Regions from separate parts of the Aeribacillus sp. SP014 genome, predicted to be linked through region 2. Evidence: a T-box and tRNA genes for the amino acid it is inferred to sense, from the RefSeq annotation. Region 2 holds a T-box; the other holds one or more tRNA genes.

Region 1 (7,915 bases), 3.3 Mb from region 2:
GCCGAGTTCCTTAACGAGAGTTCTCTCGCTCACCTTAGGATTCTCTCCTCGCCTACCTGTGTCGGTTTGCGGTACGGGCACCTCTCACCTCGCTAGAGGCTTTTCTTGGCAGTGTGGAATCGGGAACTTCGGTACTTCCTTTCCCTCGCCATCACAGCTCAGCCTTCCGGCAAGCGGATTTGCCTGCTTGCCAGCCTAACTGCTTGGACGCGCACATCCAGCCGCGCGCTTGCCCTATCCTCCTGCGTCCCCCCATTGCTCAAACGGTGAGGAGGTGGTACAGGAATATCAACCTGTTGTCCATCACCTACGCCTTTCGGCCTCGGCTTAGGTCCCGACTAACCCTGAGCGGACGAGCCTTCCTCAGGAAACCTTAGGCTTTCGGCGGAGGGGATTCTCACCCCTCTTTCGCTACTCATACCGGCATTCTCACTTCTAAGCGCTCCACCGGTCCTTCCGGTCCGGCTTCGATGCCCTTAGAACGCTCTCCTACCGCTGACACCAACGGTGTCAACCCGCAGCTTCGGTGATACGTTTAGCCCCGGTACATTTTCGGCGCAGAGCCACTCGACCAGTGAGCTATTACGCACTCTTTAAATGGTGGCTGCTTCTAAGCCAACATCCTGGTTGTCTAAGCAGCTCCACATCCTTTTCCACTTAACGTATACTTTGGGACCTTAGCTGGCGGTCTGGGCTGTTTCCCTTTTGACCACGGATCTTATCACTCGCAGTCTGACTCCCAAGGATAAGTCATTGGCATTCGGAGTTTGACTGAATTCGGTAACCCGATGGGGGCCCCTCGTCCAATCAGTGCTCTACCTCCAAGACTCTTCCCTTGAGGCTAGCCCTAAAGCTATTTCGGAGAGAACCAGCTATCTCCAAGTTCGATTGGCATTTCACCCCTACCCACACCTCATCCCCGCACTTTTCAACGTGCGTGGGTTCGGGCCTCCAGCAAGTGTTACCTTGCCTTCACCCTGGACATGGGTAGATCACCTGGTTTCGGGTCTGCGACCTCGTACTATTTCGCCCTCTTCAGACTCGCTTTCGCTGCGGCTCCGCCTTTCGGCTTAACCTTGCACGAAATCGCAACTCGCCGGTTCATTCTACAAAAGGCACGCCATCACCCGTTAACGGGCTCTGACTACTTGTAGGCACACGGTTTCAGGTTCTCTTTCACTCCCCTCCCGGGGTGCTTTTCACCTTTCCCTCACGGTACTGGTTCACTATCGGTCACTAGGGAGTATTTAGCCTTGGGAGATGGTCCTCCCTGCTTCCGACGGGATTTCACGTGTCCCGCCGTACTCAGGATCCACTCGGGAGGGAACGGAGTTTCGACTACAGGGTTGTTACCTTCTCTGACGGGCCTTTCCAGACCTCTTCGTCTACCCCGTTCCTTTGTCACTCCTTAATCGAGTGTCCTACAACCCCAAGAGGCACGCCTCTTGGTTTGGGCTGTTCCCGTTTCGCTCGCCGCTACTCAGGGAATCGCTGTTGCTTTCTCTTCCTCCGGGTACTTAGATGTTTCAGTTCCCCGGGTTGCCCTCCATACCCTATGGATTCAGGTATGGATACTGCCCCATTACGGGCAGTGGGTTCCCCCATTCGGACATCTCCGGATCGACGCTTACTTACAGCTCCCCGAAGCATTTCGGTGTTTGTCCCGTCCTTCATCGGCTCCTAGTGCCAAGGCATCCACCGTGCGCCCTTTCTAACTTAACCGTTTCTTCCTAACATGAGCGATCTATTCGTGAATGTCTTTCCGTTATCCAGTTTTCAAAGAACAATCAAGAAGGATATGATCCTTCAAAACTAAACAAAACGGAAAAGCGCACCCTATTTCAATGTATATATCCTTAGAAAGGAGGTGATCCAGCCGCACCTTCCGATACGGCTACCTTGTTACGACTTCACCCCAATCATTTGTCCCACCTTCGGCGGCTGGCTCCCGTAAGGGTTACCCCACCGACTTCGGGTGTTACAAACTCTCGTGGTGTGACGGGCGGTGTGTACAAGACCCGGGAACGTATTCACCGCGGCATGCTGATCCGCGATTACTAGCGATTCCGGCTTCATGCAGGCGAGTTGCAGCCTGCAATCCGAACTGAGAGTGGTTTTTTGGGATTCGCTCCACCTCGCGGTTTCGCTGCCCTTTGTACCACCCATTGTAGCACGTGTGTAGCCCAGGTCATAAGGGGCATGATGATTTGACGTCATCCCCACCTTCCTCCGACTTTTAGCCGGCAGTCACCTTAGAGTGCCCAACTGAATGCTGGCAACTAAGGTCAAGGGTTGCGCTCGTTGCGGGACTTAACCCAACATCTCACGACACGAGCTGACGACAACCATGCACCACCTGTCACCCTGTCCCCGAAAGGGGAACGCCCTATCTCTAGGGTTGTCAGGGGATGTCAAGACCTGGTAAGGTTCTTCGCGTTGCTTCGAATTAAACCACATGCTCCACCGCTTGTGCGGGTCCCCGTCAATTCCTTTGAGTTTCAGCCTTGCGGCCGTACTCCCCAGGCGGAGTGCTTAATGCGTTTGCTGCAGCACTAAAGGGTGGATACCCTCTAACACTTAGCACTCATCGTTTACGGCGTGGACTACCAGGGTATCTAATCCTGTTCGCTCCCCACGCTTTCGCGCCTCAGCGTCAGTTACAGGCCAGAGAGCCGCCTTCGCCACTGGTGTTCCTCCACATCTCTACGCATTTCACCGCTACACGTGGAATTCCGCTCCCCTCTCCTGCACTCAAGTTCCCCAGTTTCCAATGGCCGCTCGCGGTTGAGCCGCGAGATTTCACATCAGACTTAAGGAACCGCCTGCGCGCGCTTTACGCCCAATAATTCCGGACAACGCTTGCCACCTACGTATTACCGCGGCTGCTGGCACGTAGTTAGCCGTGGCTTCCTCGTCAGGTACCGTCAAGGTACCGCCCTGTTCGAACGGCACTTGTTCTTCCCTGACAACAGAGCTTTACGATCCGAAGACCTTCTTCGCTCACGCGGCGTTGCTCCGTCAGACTTTCGTCCATTGCGGAAGATTCCCTACTGCTGCCTCCCGTAGGAGTCTGGGCCGTGTCTCAGTCCCAGTGTGGCCGGTCACCCTCTCAGGTCGGCTACGCATCGTCGCCTTGGTGAGCCGTTACCTCACCAACTAGCTAATGCGCCGCGGGCCCATCCTGCAGTGACAGCTAAAAGCCGCCTTTCAACCGAAAACCATGCGGTTTTCGGTGTTATCCGGTATTAGCTCCGGTTTCCCGAAGTTATCCCAGTCTGCAGGGCAGGTTGCCCACGTGTTACTCACCCGTCCGCCGCTAACCTAAAGGAGCAAGCTCCCATCGGTCCGCTCGACTTGCATGTATTAGGCACGCCGCCAGCGTTCGTCCTGAGCCAGGATCAAACTCTCCAAAAAAAGTTTGTCACCAAATGCTCTTTTAGAATCAACAGGCACGCTTTTCGTTTTGTTCAGTTTTCAAGGATCATTTTGGAGCGGGTGATGGGAATCGAACCCACGACATCAGCTTGGAAGGCTGAGGTTTTACCACTAAACTACACCCGCGCGAAAATATTTGTTTTTCTATTTAAATGATAAACACGCATTTTCCATGCCTCTTCCTCTTCCAGCATTGTTCGAGGATGTAAATGCGTCGAGGCAACTCGCAGATTATTCATTGAAGTGTCGCTCGTGGCTGAGGTTTTACCACTAAACTACACCCGCATATCTTAATTTATTCATGCAATTTTGCTTTTAAGCCTATATTGATCAAAATCGGGAAGACAGGATTCGAACCTGCGACCCCATGGTCCCAAACCATGTGCTCTACCAAGCTGAGCTACTTCCCGTATATGGCGCGCCCGAGAGGAGTCGAACCCCTAACCTTTTGATCCGTAGTCAAACGCTCTATCCAATTGAGCTACGGGCGCATTCCACAGGTTTTTTATTGTAACTCACTTAAAATATGATGTCAATACTTTTTTTGGTGCGGTAGAGAGGACTCGAACCTCCACGGGGTCGCCCCCACTAGGCCCTCAACCTAGCGCGTCTGCCATTCCGCCACTACCGCGAATATGCGGGTGGAGGGACTTGAACCCCCACGCCGTAAGGCGCTAGATCCTAAGTCTAGTGCGTCTGCCAATTCCGCCACACCCGCATTAAATGGTGAGCCATGGAGGATTCGAACCTCCGACCCTCTGATTAAAAGTCAGATGCTCTACCGACTGAGCTAATGGCTCATAAAAAGTAATTTCTTCTAATCTGTTTTAAAGTCGGTCAGATGTCCCTTCCTCTTCCAGCTTTCTCAAGGATGCTGGATGCGTCGGGACAACTCGCTGCTTATTCAACGAAGTCTTGCTCGTTGCTCTACCGACTGAGCTAATGGCTCTTATTATTTTTATAATAAGTGGCTGGGCTAGCTGGATTCGAACCAGCGCATCACGGAGTCAAAGTCCGTTGCCTTACCGCTTGGCTATAGCCCATCAAAAAGTCACAAAACTTATTGTAACATTTTTTGAACGCTATGTAAAGACTTTTTGGTTTGGATTTTTTAAAGTTAGAAATAGGAAGTTTTTCAACTTCCTATTTCAGCGAATATGAATGACCCGTACGGGATTCGAACCCGTGTTACCGCCGTGAAAGGGCGGTGTCTTAACCACTTGACCAACGGGCCATTTTTCATGGCGGAGAAGGAGGGATTTGAACCCTCGCGCCGCTTACACGACCTACTCCCTTAGCAGGGGAGCCCCTTCAGCCACTTGGGTACTTCTCCAAATTGGCTCCGCAGGCAGGATTCGAACCTGCGACCGTTCGGTTAACAGCCGAATGCTCTACCACTGAGCTACTGCGGAATGAAGAAAAAAATTGACGACTGTAACCATTGTAATGAGCATTTATAATTTTGTCAACAGTTCATTATATATTGTTTTTCGCTGCCATCCAATTAGCGACGGCTTTTATACTTTATCATATCTTTCTCCTTTTCGTCAACCATTATTTTTATAAAATTGAATTTTTCCTCCGCACTTTCCGCATAAATATCGTTCTGGGTTCATTTTTCTATGGCGAATAAAAGTGCTCATACATGATAGGCATTTATAAATATAAATAATATTATTTTTATTTTTTTCTCTTAATGGTGTGCAAAATCTAGGTGCACCTACTTTTTTTAAAAGCATTTTAAAGTCAGAGTCCCGATGCCGAAATCCTTTTCCTTCGATATGAAGATGGTAGTGGCAAAGTTCATGCTTAATAATCCCTATTAATTCGTCCATTCCGTATTGTTCATAATATTTTTTATTCACTTCAATATCATGGCTGTTTAATAAATATCTTCCGCCTGTTGTTCGAAGACGGTGATTAAAATACGCTTTGTGAACAAATTTTTTCCCAAAAAAGGATAGTGAAATTTGCTCCACAAGTTTTTGAAGCTGGTCATCATTCAATGTACTGCACCTACTTTAAAAACATGTTGAACAGGACAACAACTTAACGCATACAATAAATATTACTACATCTAATCGGACTCACATATTTTATTTTAGCATATGCTTTTTTTCTTGACCATAAAATGGCAAGCCAAAAAGAACAATACATCCAAGGAGGTATTAACCAATGCCGAATTGGCTTATAAATCAAATGAAGAAAGCATATTATGAAAAAAACGTTTATCAAATCAAGTTATTAAATCAATGCTGGTATTTCTATAGAAAAAAGCACTGCTCATAATTCAACAGCTCTCAAAGAACAGACTAACTTTTTTTCAAAATTTTTGGTTGATAGATCGTTGTTTGCTTCCATCAGCATGCAATATAAGGTTGATAAAAAAATCAGCTGTCGACTTTGCCGACAGCCGTGATTTCTGTTGTTATTTATTTAACCATTGTTAAAGCGACTCTTCCCTTTATCAACATCAACTTTTTCCACCCAGACTGTCACGATGTCCCCAACCGAAACAACGTCCAAAGGATGCTTTACATATTGTTTGCTTAATTTTGAAATGTGCACAAGTCCATCCTGTTTAACGCCGATATCAACAAATACACCAAAGTCTACTACGTTTCGAACCGTTCCTTGCAGCTCCATTCCTTCTTTCAAGTCTTCAAGCTGCAGCACATCTTTTTTCAAAAGAGGTTTTGGAACTTCATCACGAGGATCGCGCTCCGGTCTCATTAAAGCATCGCATATATCCTTCAATGTATATTCGCCAATATGCAAGGCTTTTGAAGTTTCTTGAATATTCAGCGATCTGATTTTATCTTTCAACAGTTCTGTACCGATATCATCGACTGTCAATGAAAGGCTTGACAGCAGTTTTCTAGCGTCTTCATAGCTTTCAGGATGAATGCTCGTCCTGTCAAGCGGATCGTCGCCGTCCAATATTCTTAAAAAGCCGATACATTGCTCATACGTTTTCTCCCCAAGCCGTGGGATGGATTTTAAATCGTTGCGATTCACAAATTTTCCAATTTCTTCTCTTCGTTTCACAATATTATGAGCCACTGTTTTTGATAATCCAGATACGTATTGCAACAGAGACGGCGAAGCAGTATTTACGTTGACACCGACTTGGTTGACAACTGTTTCCACAACAAACGTTAAAGAGTCATGCAATTTCTTTTGGGATACATCATGCTGGTATTGACCAACACCGATTGATTTAGGATCAATTTTCACCAATTCAGCAAGCGGATCTTGAAGCCTTCTAGCAATGGATACTGCGCTGCGTTCTTCGACTTCAAGATCTGGGAACTCTTCCCGGGCTAAATCAGAAGCTGAATAAACACTTGCTCCCGCCTCGTTAACAATTAAATAATAAATATCTTCTTTTAATTCTTTTATTACATCTGCAACAAATTGTTCTGTTTCTCTTGAAGCTGTTCCATTGCCGATAGCGATTACTTCAATTTGGAAGCGTTGAATAATATCGATCAGCTTTTGTTTTGATTTTTCTATTTCATTTTTTGGCGGATGAGGATAAATCACATCAATATAAAGAACTTTTCCAGTTTCATCGACTGCCGCAAGCTTGCATCCTGTACGGTAAGCCGGGTCGATTCCTAAAACGATCGTTCCTTTTAATGGAGGTTGAAGGAGCAGTTTTCTTAAATTTTCGGAAAAAACACGAATGGCCTGATCTTCAGCTTTTTCAGTCAATTCTTTTCTAATCTCCCGCTCAATCGAAGGCTGTATGAGCCGTCTATACGCATCCTCCAACGTTTCAATTAAAATATCAGCAGCAATTGTCCTTTGATCCGAAACAACTTTTTTCTTCAAATAGGCTACTATTTGTTCTGTCGGCGGCTCGATTGCCACCCTTAAAATCCCTTCCTTCTCCCCTCTGTTTAACGCCAAAACACGATGGGGAACGATTTTTTTGATCGGTTCTTCATATTGGTAATACATTTCGAATACTTTTTTCTCATCTTTTTCTTCGTCTTTACACGTTGAGACGACCATACCTTCTTTCAACGTTTGCTCCCTTATCCATTGCCGAAAATTCGGATCGTCTGAAATCCATTCTGCAATAATATCTTTTGCACCAGAGAGAGCATCTTCAACCGTATGGATTTCTTTCTCTTCATTGATGTATTTTTCGGCTTCTTCTTCAATCGATCCCGCTAGCGGCAAGGAATATATCCATTTGGCTAAAGGCTCAAGCCCTCTTTCTTTTGCAATCGTTGCTTTCGTTCTTCTTTTTTGCCGGTATGGCCGATACAAGTCTTCAACTTGCTGCAATTTTTCAGCCGCCAGTATTTCATTTCGCAAAGATTCTGTTAGTTTTCCTTGTTCCTCAATTAACCGAATAACTTCTTCTTTTCTTTTTTCAAGGTTTTGTATGTATTGCCAGCGTTCACTAATGTTTCGTATTTCCACTTCATTTAAAGCGCCTGTTTGTTCTTTTCTGTACCGCGCAATA
Region 2 (7,915 bases):
TAATTAATCCGCATTTAATGTCATGGTATTAAATGGAATGTTTTGGATGGCATAGTATCAAATTGCATTTTTAAACCTTACCTTTTTCATTCAAAGCACATAAATTGATGGGTTTGTCTAAAAAGTCAGGATAACTTACTCTTTTTTTTAAAAAACACACAAAAAAACGTCCTATCTAGTAAAATGTGAGGTGACAAGCCCAATTTTACAGAAAGAACGTTTTTTATGAACTGGGCAGCTGACTTTTGGGGGCGCTTCTTTTTTTGCACAAATCGCTATCCCGTTGAACGGCCATGTGCGATCCGGTTTAGCTATTCGCTAGACCTGTTCGCATTCAAAAGCATTTCCAGCTGCTTATGCCGTTCTTCATTTGAAGCTTCTAAAAAGCTCTTGTCTAATAATTGATGTAAAACCATCCTTTTTTGCTCTGGGTCGTTGATTTCTTCTAAGACACGTTTTCGACCTTCCTTTAAAAATTCAACATAGTCAGCAAAATGTTCATCAAACTGCTCTGCCAAACTATTTTTTAATTTTCTGGCGAGCCCCGGAACTTTCCCGCTCGTTGATACACTGATGATTAAATCGCCCCTTTTAAATGTTGCCGGCATAATGATATTGCTTTTTTCAGGTGCATCCACTACATTGATCAGCTGATGTGCTTCACATGACTGGTAGACCTGCTCATTAACTTCCCTTTCATTCGTTGCCGCAATGACTAGAAACGCACCGTTTACATCGTCTTTTTCAAACGTTTTTTGTTTCCACGATATTTTTTTTTCTTGATGCATTCGAAGAAGATGATCTGATAGATCGGGACTGACAACCGTTATATCAGCACATGCATCGAGCAAAGCTTTTATTTTTCTTTCCGCTACCTTCCCTCCGCCGACAACGACTGTCTTTTTTCCTTTCATATTCAATATTGCGCTGTAATACATATGATCACCCTTTTTTGTCTTAGCGCTTACAATTTCTGGTTGATGCGAAGCGTTTTTTCCTTTCAAATCAAAAGGTTCTAGGATAACTTCAAAAAAATTGGCCATCCTTTTTTTCGTGCAGTCGCTTCGGAACGGCATTGAAATCTTTTTTCCAATAAAAAAAAGACCTAGATTCCCCATAAACAAGGATTTTCAAGCGGGTCCAAAGCTTGTTTTAAAAAGCTTTTTCATGAGTTAGTCCGTCTTCCATCCTGCAAAACGATGGCGATCATTTCAGTTTTATTTGACTTTCTCACATCAGGTACAATTTATAAAGTGTTTCCTATCTGGATCAGTGCTTATAAGCTTTCAAGATCCACTGGGCATAGCAACTGCTTGGAGCGCATGCGAACATTGATGCATTGACGAAGATTCTCTAAAATTACAATCAACCTGCGCTTCACGTCTAATTCTGTTTACATTCTTACTAAATATAATAGACTTTTCATTATTAATGTGAAAGTCTTCTTATTCTTTGTAAATAATCATCGCTGAAAAACAGTAAATTTGTTCACCTTTTTGATCGCATGTTACCGCTACATGATATTTTATGTCGATATATTTTTGACTTGGAAGCGCAGTTAAAAAAGCGTTCACTTCCTCTTCTAAATCTTTTTCATGCTCTTCGTCAAAAATGGCGACTTTATAGCTCAATTTCTTCACACTCCCTTTATTTATCTCGTTGCTTCCAATATACTTTTATGCTTGTACAAATATGACACTTTTAATAAAGGGAAAAGATTTGCTCATGTCGGCAGTTTTTATGGGGATTTTGAGGGTATTACATGCGGTATGGTTTACTGTTTTGCCACGCTAATCTTCCTTTATAAGGAAAAAACCGCGCCTACATAAGCGCGGTTTTTCCACTTATTTTTTTATCTCGCTCTTCGGTTTGGTTTCCCCTGTCCATTCGAGCATTCCGCCAACCATATTGATGACATTAAAACCAAGATCCTGTAAATATAAACAAACATTTTCACTTCTTCTTCCTGAGCGGCAGACGAAAATATATTCCTTTTCTTTATCAAATTCTTCAATGCGGTCCGGGATTTCTCCCATCGGAATATGTTTTGCTTGTGGAATCATGCCTTCTTCTACTTCTTCTTCCTCGCGGACATCAATAATGTCTAATGTTTCGCCGTTTTCAAGCTTCGTTTTGAGATCATTTGGTGTGATTTCTTTTACCATGAATGGCCATCCTTTCATTGATATTCAAGCTTAATTGGCTACGATGTTGACAAGCTTGCCAGGAACAGCAATCACTTTACGAACGGTTTTGCCTTCAAGCTGTTCTTTTATTTTTTCATCATCCATCGCGATTTTTTCCATTTCCTCTTTAGAAGCATCGTTTGGTACAAGCAGCTTTGCCCGCACTTTTCCGTTGATTTGAATGACAATTTCCACTTCATCTTCGACAAGCTTTGATTCATCCCATGCCGGCCACGATTCATAAGCAATCGTTTCAGAATGGCCGAGTTTTTCCCAAAGCTCTTCGCAAATATGCGGAGCAACCGGCGATAAAAGCTTTACAAAGCCTTCCATATATTCTTTCGGAAGAATTGTCGCTTTATAAGCTTCATTAATAAATACCATCAGTTGCGAAATAGCTGTGTTAAAATGCAGATTTTCATAATCCTCCGTTACCTTTTTCACTGTTTGGTGATAAATGCGTTCAAGCTCTTGAGAAGGTTCATCGACGATTTTCGGATTCAACTCGCCATTTTCCATTACAAACAGCCGCCATACACGATCTAAAAATCTTCTTGCGCCGTCGAGTCCTTTTGTTGACCATGCAATGGATGCATCAAGCGGACCCATGAACATTTCATATAAACGGAGAGTATCCGCTCCGTGGCTTTCAACGATTTCATCAGGATTGACGACATTTCCTTTTGATTTGCTCATCTTTTCATTGTTTTCGCCGAGGATCATTCCTTGGTTAAACAATTTTTGGAACGGTTCTTTCGTCGGAACTACTCCGATATCGTATAAAAATTTATGCCAGAAACGTGCATACAGCAAGTGTAAAACAGCATGCTCAGCCCCGCCGATATAAATGTCCACAGGCAGCCATTTTTTCAATTTTTCAGGATCAGCTAATTGTTCTGAATTGTGCGGGTCAATATAGCGCAAATAGTACCAGCAGCTTCCCGCCCATTGAGGCATTGTGTTTGTTTCGCGCCGCCCTTTTTTGCCTGTTTTCGGGTCAACGACATTCACCCAATCCTCAATATTCGCTAAAGGTGACTCACCGGTTCCCGAAGGTCTAATTTCATCTGTTTCCGGAAGCACTAACGGCAGCTCCTCTTCAGGAACAGCTGTGATCGTGCCGTCTTCCCAATGGATGATCGGAATCGGTTCACCCCAATAACGTTGACGGCTGAACAACCAGTCTCGAAGACGGTATGTCACTTTTCTTTGTCCTTTTTTGTTTTCCTCCAGCCATTTGATCATCGCTTCAATTGCTTCTTCTTTATTCAATCCGTTCAAAAAGTCGGAATTTACATGCTCGCCGTCTCCTGTATAAGCTTCTTGTTCGATGTTTCCTCCAGCGACAACCTCTTTAATCGGCAGGTCAAATTTTTTCGCAAATTCATAGTCCCGTTCATCGTGGGCAGGCACGGCCATGATCGCACCTGTACCATAGCTCATTAAAACATAATCGGCAATCCAAATCGGCAATCTTTCTCCATTGGCAGGATTTACAGCATAGGCTCCGGTAAACACGCCTGTTTTTTCCTTCGCCAAGTCCGTTCTTTCGAGATCGCTTTTACTTTTAATTTGATCTAAATAGGCTTCCACCGCTTCTTTTTGTTCCTCGGTTGTAATTTCTTTCACAAGCGGATGTTCAGGCGCAAGCACTGTATACGTAGCACCGAAAAGCGTATCTGGACGAGTAGTAAAAACAGTAAAGGTTTTATCAGTTCCATCGACTGTAAAATGAACTTCCGCACCTTCCGACCGGCCGATCCAATTTCGCTGCATTTCCTTTATGCTTTCCGGCCAATCAAGCTCTTCTAAATCTTCCAGCAGCCTGTCAGCATATGCGGTAATTTTTAACACCCATTGTTTCATCGGACGGCGTTCAACAGGATGTCCTCCCCGTTCGCTTTTTCCGTCGATGACCTCTTCATTTGCAAGAACAGTTCCGAGTGCTGGGCACCAGTTGACGGGCACTTCATCAATGTAAGCAAGTCCTTTTTCATAAAGCTTTAAGAAGATCCATTGCGTCCATTTGTAATATTCCGGATCAGTTGTATTTACTTCCCGATCCCAATCATAGGAAAATCCTAGTGATTGAATTTGTCTGCGAAAATTATCAATATTTTTTTTCGTAAATTCCGCAGGATCGTTGCCGGTATCTAAAGCATATTGCTCAGCCGGAAGTCCAAATGCATCCCATCCCATCGGATGGAGAACATTGTATCCTTGCATCCGTTTCATTCGCGCCAAAATGTCGGTTGCCGTATAACCTTCAGGATGTCCTACATGAAGACCAGCTCCCGAAGGATACGGAAACATATCCAATGCATAAAACTTCGGTTTATCGGAATCATCCTCTGTTTTAAATGTTTTGTTTTTTAGCCAATAATCTTGCCATTTTTTCTCAATCTCACGATGGTTGTAAGACATGTAAAAATCCTCCTTTGCTATATATATGTATAAGCGTCAAATAATAAAAAAACTCCCATCCCCACGACGAAGGGACGAGAGACAATTTCCCGCGGTACCACCCAAATTAGCGCAAATGCACTCACTCTGTTCCGTAACGTGGAAACACGTCGGGCATTAGTCTGTACCGGAATACATTTCACACCCGCAACTCAAAGGGGAGTTCGTGAATAAACAACGATTGACTTTCACCTTCCGTCAACTCTCTAGACGCCTTTATCCACTACTGATCCTTTTCACCGTTCTTGCTTTTTCATCCACTTATCATATTGTTATTTTAATGAATTTTATGAGTTCATGCAAGTCAATGTCGAAAAATTTGGATTTCAGTCTAATAATTAATAATTGACAGACCCTTTCAAGCTTGAATCAAGCAGCATTTCTGCTTCATTTAAAATGTCCTGCAAGATCGTGTCAGCAGCGTTTGGTCTATATAATTCAGCAATGCTCATTTTCATTTTTTCCATTTTTTCAGGGTGGTTAAATAAATCATTGACCGTCTCTTGAACTTTTTCAAGCTTATTGATGACAACCGCCGCCCCTTTTGCTGCAAACAAATCGGCATTCTCCCTTTCCTGCCCCGGAACAGGTTTATAGAGAATAAGCGGAACTTTTAATGCGGCCGCCTCGCTGAGAGTAATCCCTCCAGGCTTTGTTATCATGCAGGAACAAATGCGAAAGAGCTCGTCGATTCTTTCGACATAGCCAAAAACTTTTATTCGATCCGGGTGAATATACTGAAGCGGTTCAAGCTCATCTTTCAGCGATTGGTTATTTCCGCATACAACGACTATTTGCATGTCATCTCGTGTAAAAAATGATTCACACAAATCTTTTACATTTTTTAAAACTCCATGAGCGCCTGTAGCAATTAACAAAGTTTTCTTGTTCGGATCCAAATTGTATTTTTTATATAAATCGATCGTTTCCATTTTTTCTTCAAACTGCGGCCGAATAGGAATTCCGGTTACTTTGACAAGCGCTGGATGGATGTTGAGCATTGTCAGTTTTTCCTTCACATCGTCGCACGAAACATAATATTTATCAATGTTTTTATGAACCCATACTCGGTGAAGACAAAAATCGGTCAGCACATTAAATGTCGGGATGAACACGCCTGTCCGCGTGCGATATTCAGGCACAACGGAAATAGGAAATGTATTAATGATGATGTCAGGATTTATCTCCCTTACTAGCTGATTCAATTTGCGGTGTCCAAGCTTCAAATACAAATTCATAATGCGTTTGTTAGACATTTTGTCCACACTATAATAAAATAACCGATAAAATTGCTTACCGATGGAAAAACTTTTCAAATATAAATATCTTGTAATTTCCGCCATAATTGGATGAGACTCGCTAATTAAATCAGAAACTTTTACGTTGTTGATTCCCATCTTATGCAAAGACTGCTCCAATGTTTTAGCAACTTGGATATGACCGTTTCCGTAATTTGCCGTTAATATTAATATCTTTGGGTCTTTTAACATTTTATTCACCTCAACTTAAAGCAGCTCAACAATTAGAACGAACTAAAATCAAAATAGTTTCACTTTAAATGTATATTTCCTTTTATAATTTTAGGAGAAAAAAATTAAGAATCCTTTATTATTTTATTACATTTACATTTCACTGGAAATTTTCGTTTTTTGTTGGTTGCAATAGCTAAAATGACAAATATATGGATTGGGATTTTTTAATGGTTCCAACAAAAAATAATTCTGCCCGTTTACTCGCATGGTTCATACAAGAAACTTACCGATACGCATTGGTTTAATTGAATTTATGTCATTTTTCCGGGGATTTTTTACCTAGCTAATGGGCAGCCAAAACTGCATGAATAACACCGAGAAGAATAAGATATGCCCTCCGAACAAAGTTTTTCCTTTATCTTTTCTGAACCGTTTTAGCCAAACAAGCTGAAACTCACGCTGCAGAGGTTCAAATACTTTTTTTTGCTAAACTTTATTTATGAAAAGCATTGGCAAATTCGTTATTCATGTCTTTCATCCATTGATATATTTGTTCAAAGCTGATTCCTGCATAAAATGCGTCGATCATAATTTGCCGCAGCTCCTCTTTAATCATTTCAATTTTCTCTTCATCCAGCTTTTTCTGCACCATTTTCGATACAAATGTCCCCCGTCCTCTCAGCGTTTCAATCAAGCCTTCTCTTTCCAGCTCTTTATAAGCCTTTGAAACCGTGTTAGGATTAGCGATAATCATGGAAGACATCTCTCTTACAGAGGGCAGTTTATCGCCAGGCTTTAACACACCTTTGATACATAGTTCTTTCATTTTTTTTATGATCTGCTCATATATCGGAGTGGCACTTCTCGGGTCAATTTCAAACATCAAATACCCTTCTTTCTTACAAAAAGGACTCTTTTGTATTATGTGTACTACATTATATAGTACACATAATACAGAAAAGATGCAATCAACATTTTCTGATTCCGCATATAAAAAACACTGAATGATTTCACTCGTTCGGGGGCTCTTGATCTTAGGGAAAAATTATGATGTACATAGTCGTATAGCAGCTTTTGCTAGAAGTTTGACTGATGTTCAACAAACTGATCCCGATTTTGTTTTAAAATGTAATCGTTCATTCGCATTGAGCCGAGCTTTTATATCGGTAATTGCGCAATCTGTTGAAAGATATTTTTATTCTATATTTTCGTTTTTATTCCAAAAACCATTCTTTCCTTATGCAAATTTATATATAAGATCAAATCGGCTAAAGAATAAATGAAAAATCATAATTGCAATTAAAGGGCAAGCCTACAATCAGGCTTTGCCCTGGAATTTTAATGATCGAGCAAAATCATCTCATTTTGAAGGTGCTGCAGTTGAAGGCGCATGCGGTGAAGCTGCTCCCGCTGCTGGTCATTTGCGCTTAAACTGAGTTTTTCCACTTCTGCAAGTGCATCTTGAAGCTTTTGCTGTGCATTTGTATATTCTTCATCATTGTAATGCTCCTGTTTCAGCCCTTCAATATATTGCTCATTTGCATATTCCAATGCTTGCTGGCAATGTTGAATGCACTCTTCCACGGATTGTCTAGTAGCCAAACAAATCCCCTCCTTGATGAAGAATTTTCTTCATCAACTGTATTTTTCGCTATTTCTGCAAGCTCCATCATGAAAAAAGCTGGTAAATTCTTATTTGAGATTGGTTTGGCAATCATGGTAAAATGTCTTGATAGTATATCGAAACAGGAGGAGTAGGAATTGGCGAACCACAATCCATTTCCGTATACGAAT

Evidence for each region. A T-box is a leader RNA that pairs with one kind of tRNA and senses whether it is charged. The one in region 2 lies ahead of leuS (leucine--tRNA ligase), so its partner is inferred to be a tRNA-Leu.
Region 1: it has a tRNA-Leu gene. The T-box ahead of leuS (leucine--tRNA ligase) is inferred to sense a tRNA for this amino acid. The anticodon was not compared.

The regions. Positions count from the first base shown of each region.
Region 1 is NZ_JBSRXI010000001.1:1,104-9,018, forward strand. Features, by position in the region: partial or broken rRNA gene ACVIJU_RS00005 (23S ribosomal RNA) at 1-1,722, opposite strand, end outside; rRNA gene ACVIJU_RS00010 (16S ribosomal RNA) at 1,861-3,414, opposite strand; tRNA gene ACVIJU_RS00015 (tRNA-Gly) at 3,488-3,561, opposite strand; tRNA gene ACVIJU_RS00020 (tRNA-Pro) at 3,772-3,845, opposite strand; tRNA gene ACVIJU_RS00025 (tRNA-Arg) at 3,850-3,926, opposite strand; tRNA gene ACVIJU_RS00030 (tRNA-Leu) at 3,981-4,066, opposite strand; tRNA gene ACVIJU_RS00035 (tRNA-Leu) at 4,072-4,153, opposite strand; tRNA gene ACVIJU_RS00040 (tRNA-Lys) at 4,160-4,235, opposite strand; tRNA gene ACVIJU_RS00045 (tRNA-Gln) at 4,404-4,478, opposite strand; tRNA gene ACVIJU_RS00050 (tRNA-Glu) at 4,598-4,669, opposite strand; tRNA gene ACVIJU_RS00055 (tRNA-Ser) at 4,678-4,768, opposite strand; tRNA gene ACVIJU_RS00060 (tRNA-Asn) at 4,773-4,847, opposite strand; gene ACVIJU_RS00065 (SprT family protein) at 4,983-5,441, opposite strand; gene cmpA (cortex morphogenetic protein CmpA) at 5,611-5,724, shown strand; partial or broken gene ACVIJU_RS00075 (Tex family protein) at 5,868-7,915, opposite strand, start outside.
Region 2 is NZ_JBSRXI010000001.1:3,349,344-3,357,258, forward strand. Features, by position in the region: partial or broken gene ACVIJU_RS16375 (precorrin-2 dehydrogenase/sirohydrochlorin ferrochelatase family protein) at 363-1,118, opposite strand; gene ACVIJU_RS16380 (sporulation protein Cse60) at 1,446-1,631, opposite strand; gene ACVIJU_RS16385 (rhodanese-like domain-containing protein) at 1,845-2,165, opposite strand; gene leuS (leucine--tRNA ligase) at 2,196-4,610, opposite strand; T-box leader at 4,678-4,898, opposite strand; gene ACVIJU_RS16395 (diglucosyl diacylglycerol synthase) at 4,988-6,139, opposite strand; gene ACVIJU_RS16400 (GntR family transcriptional regulator) at 6,615-7,004, opposite strand; gene ACVIJU_RS16405 (YtzC family protein) at 7,460-7,723, opposite strand; gene ACVIJU_RS16410 (TIGR01212 family radical SAM protein) at 7,883-7,915, shown strand, end outside.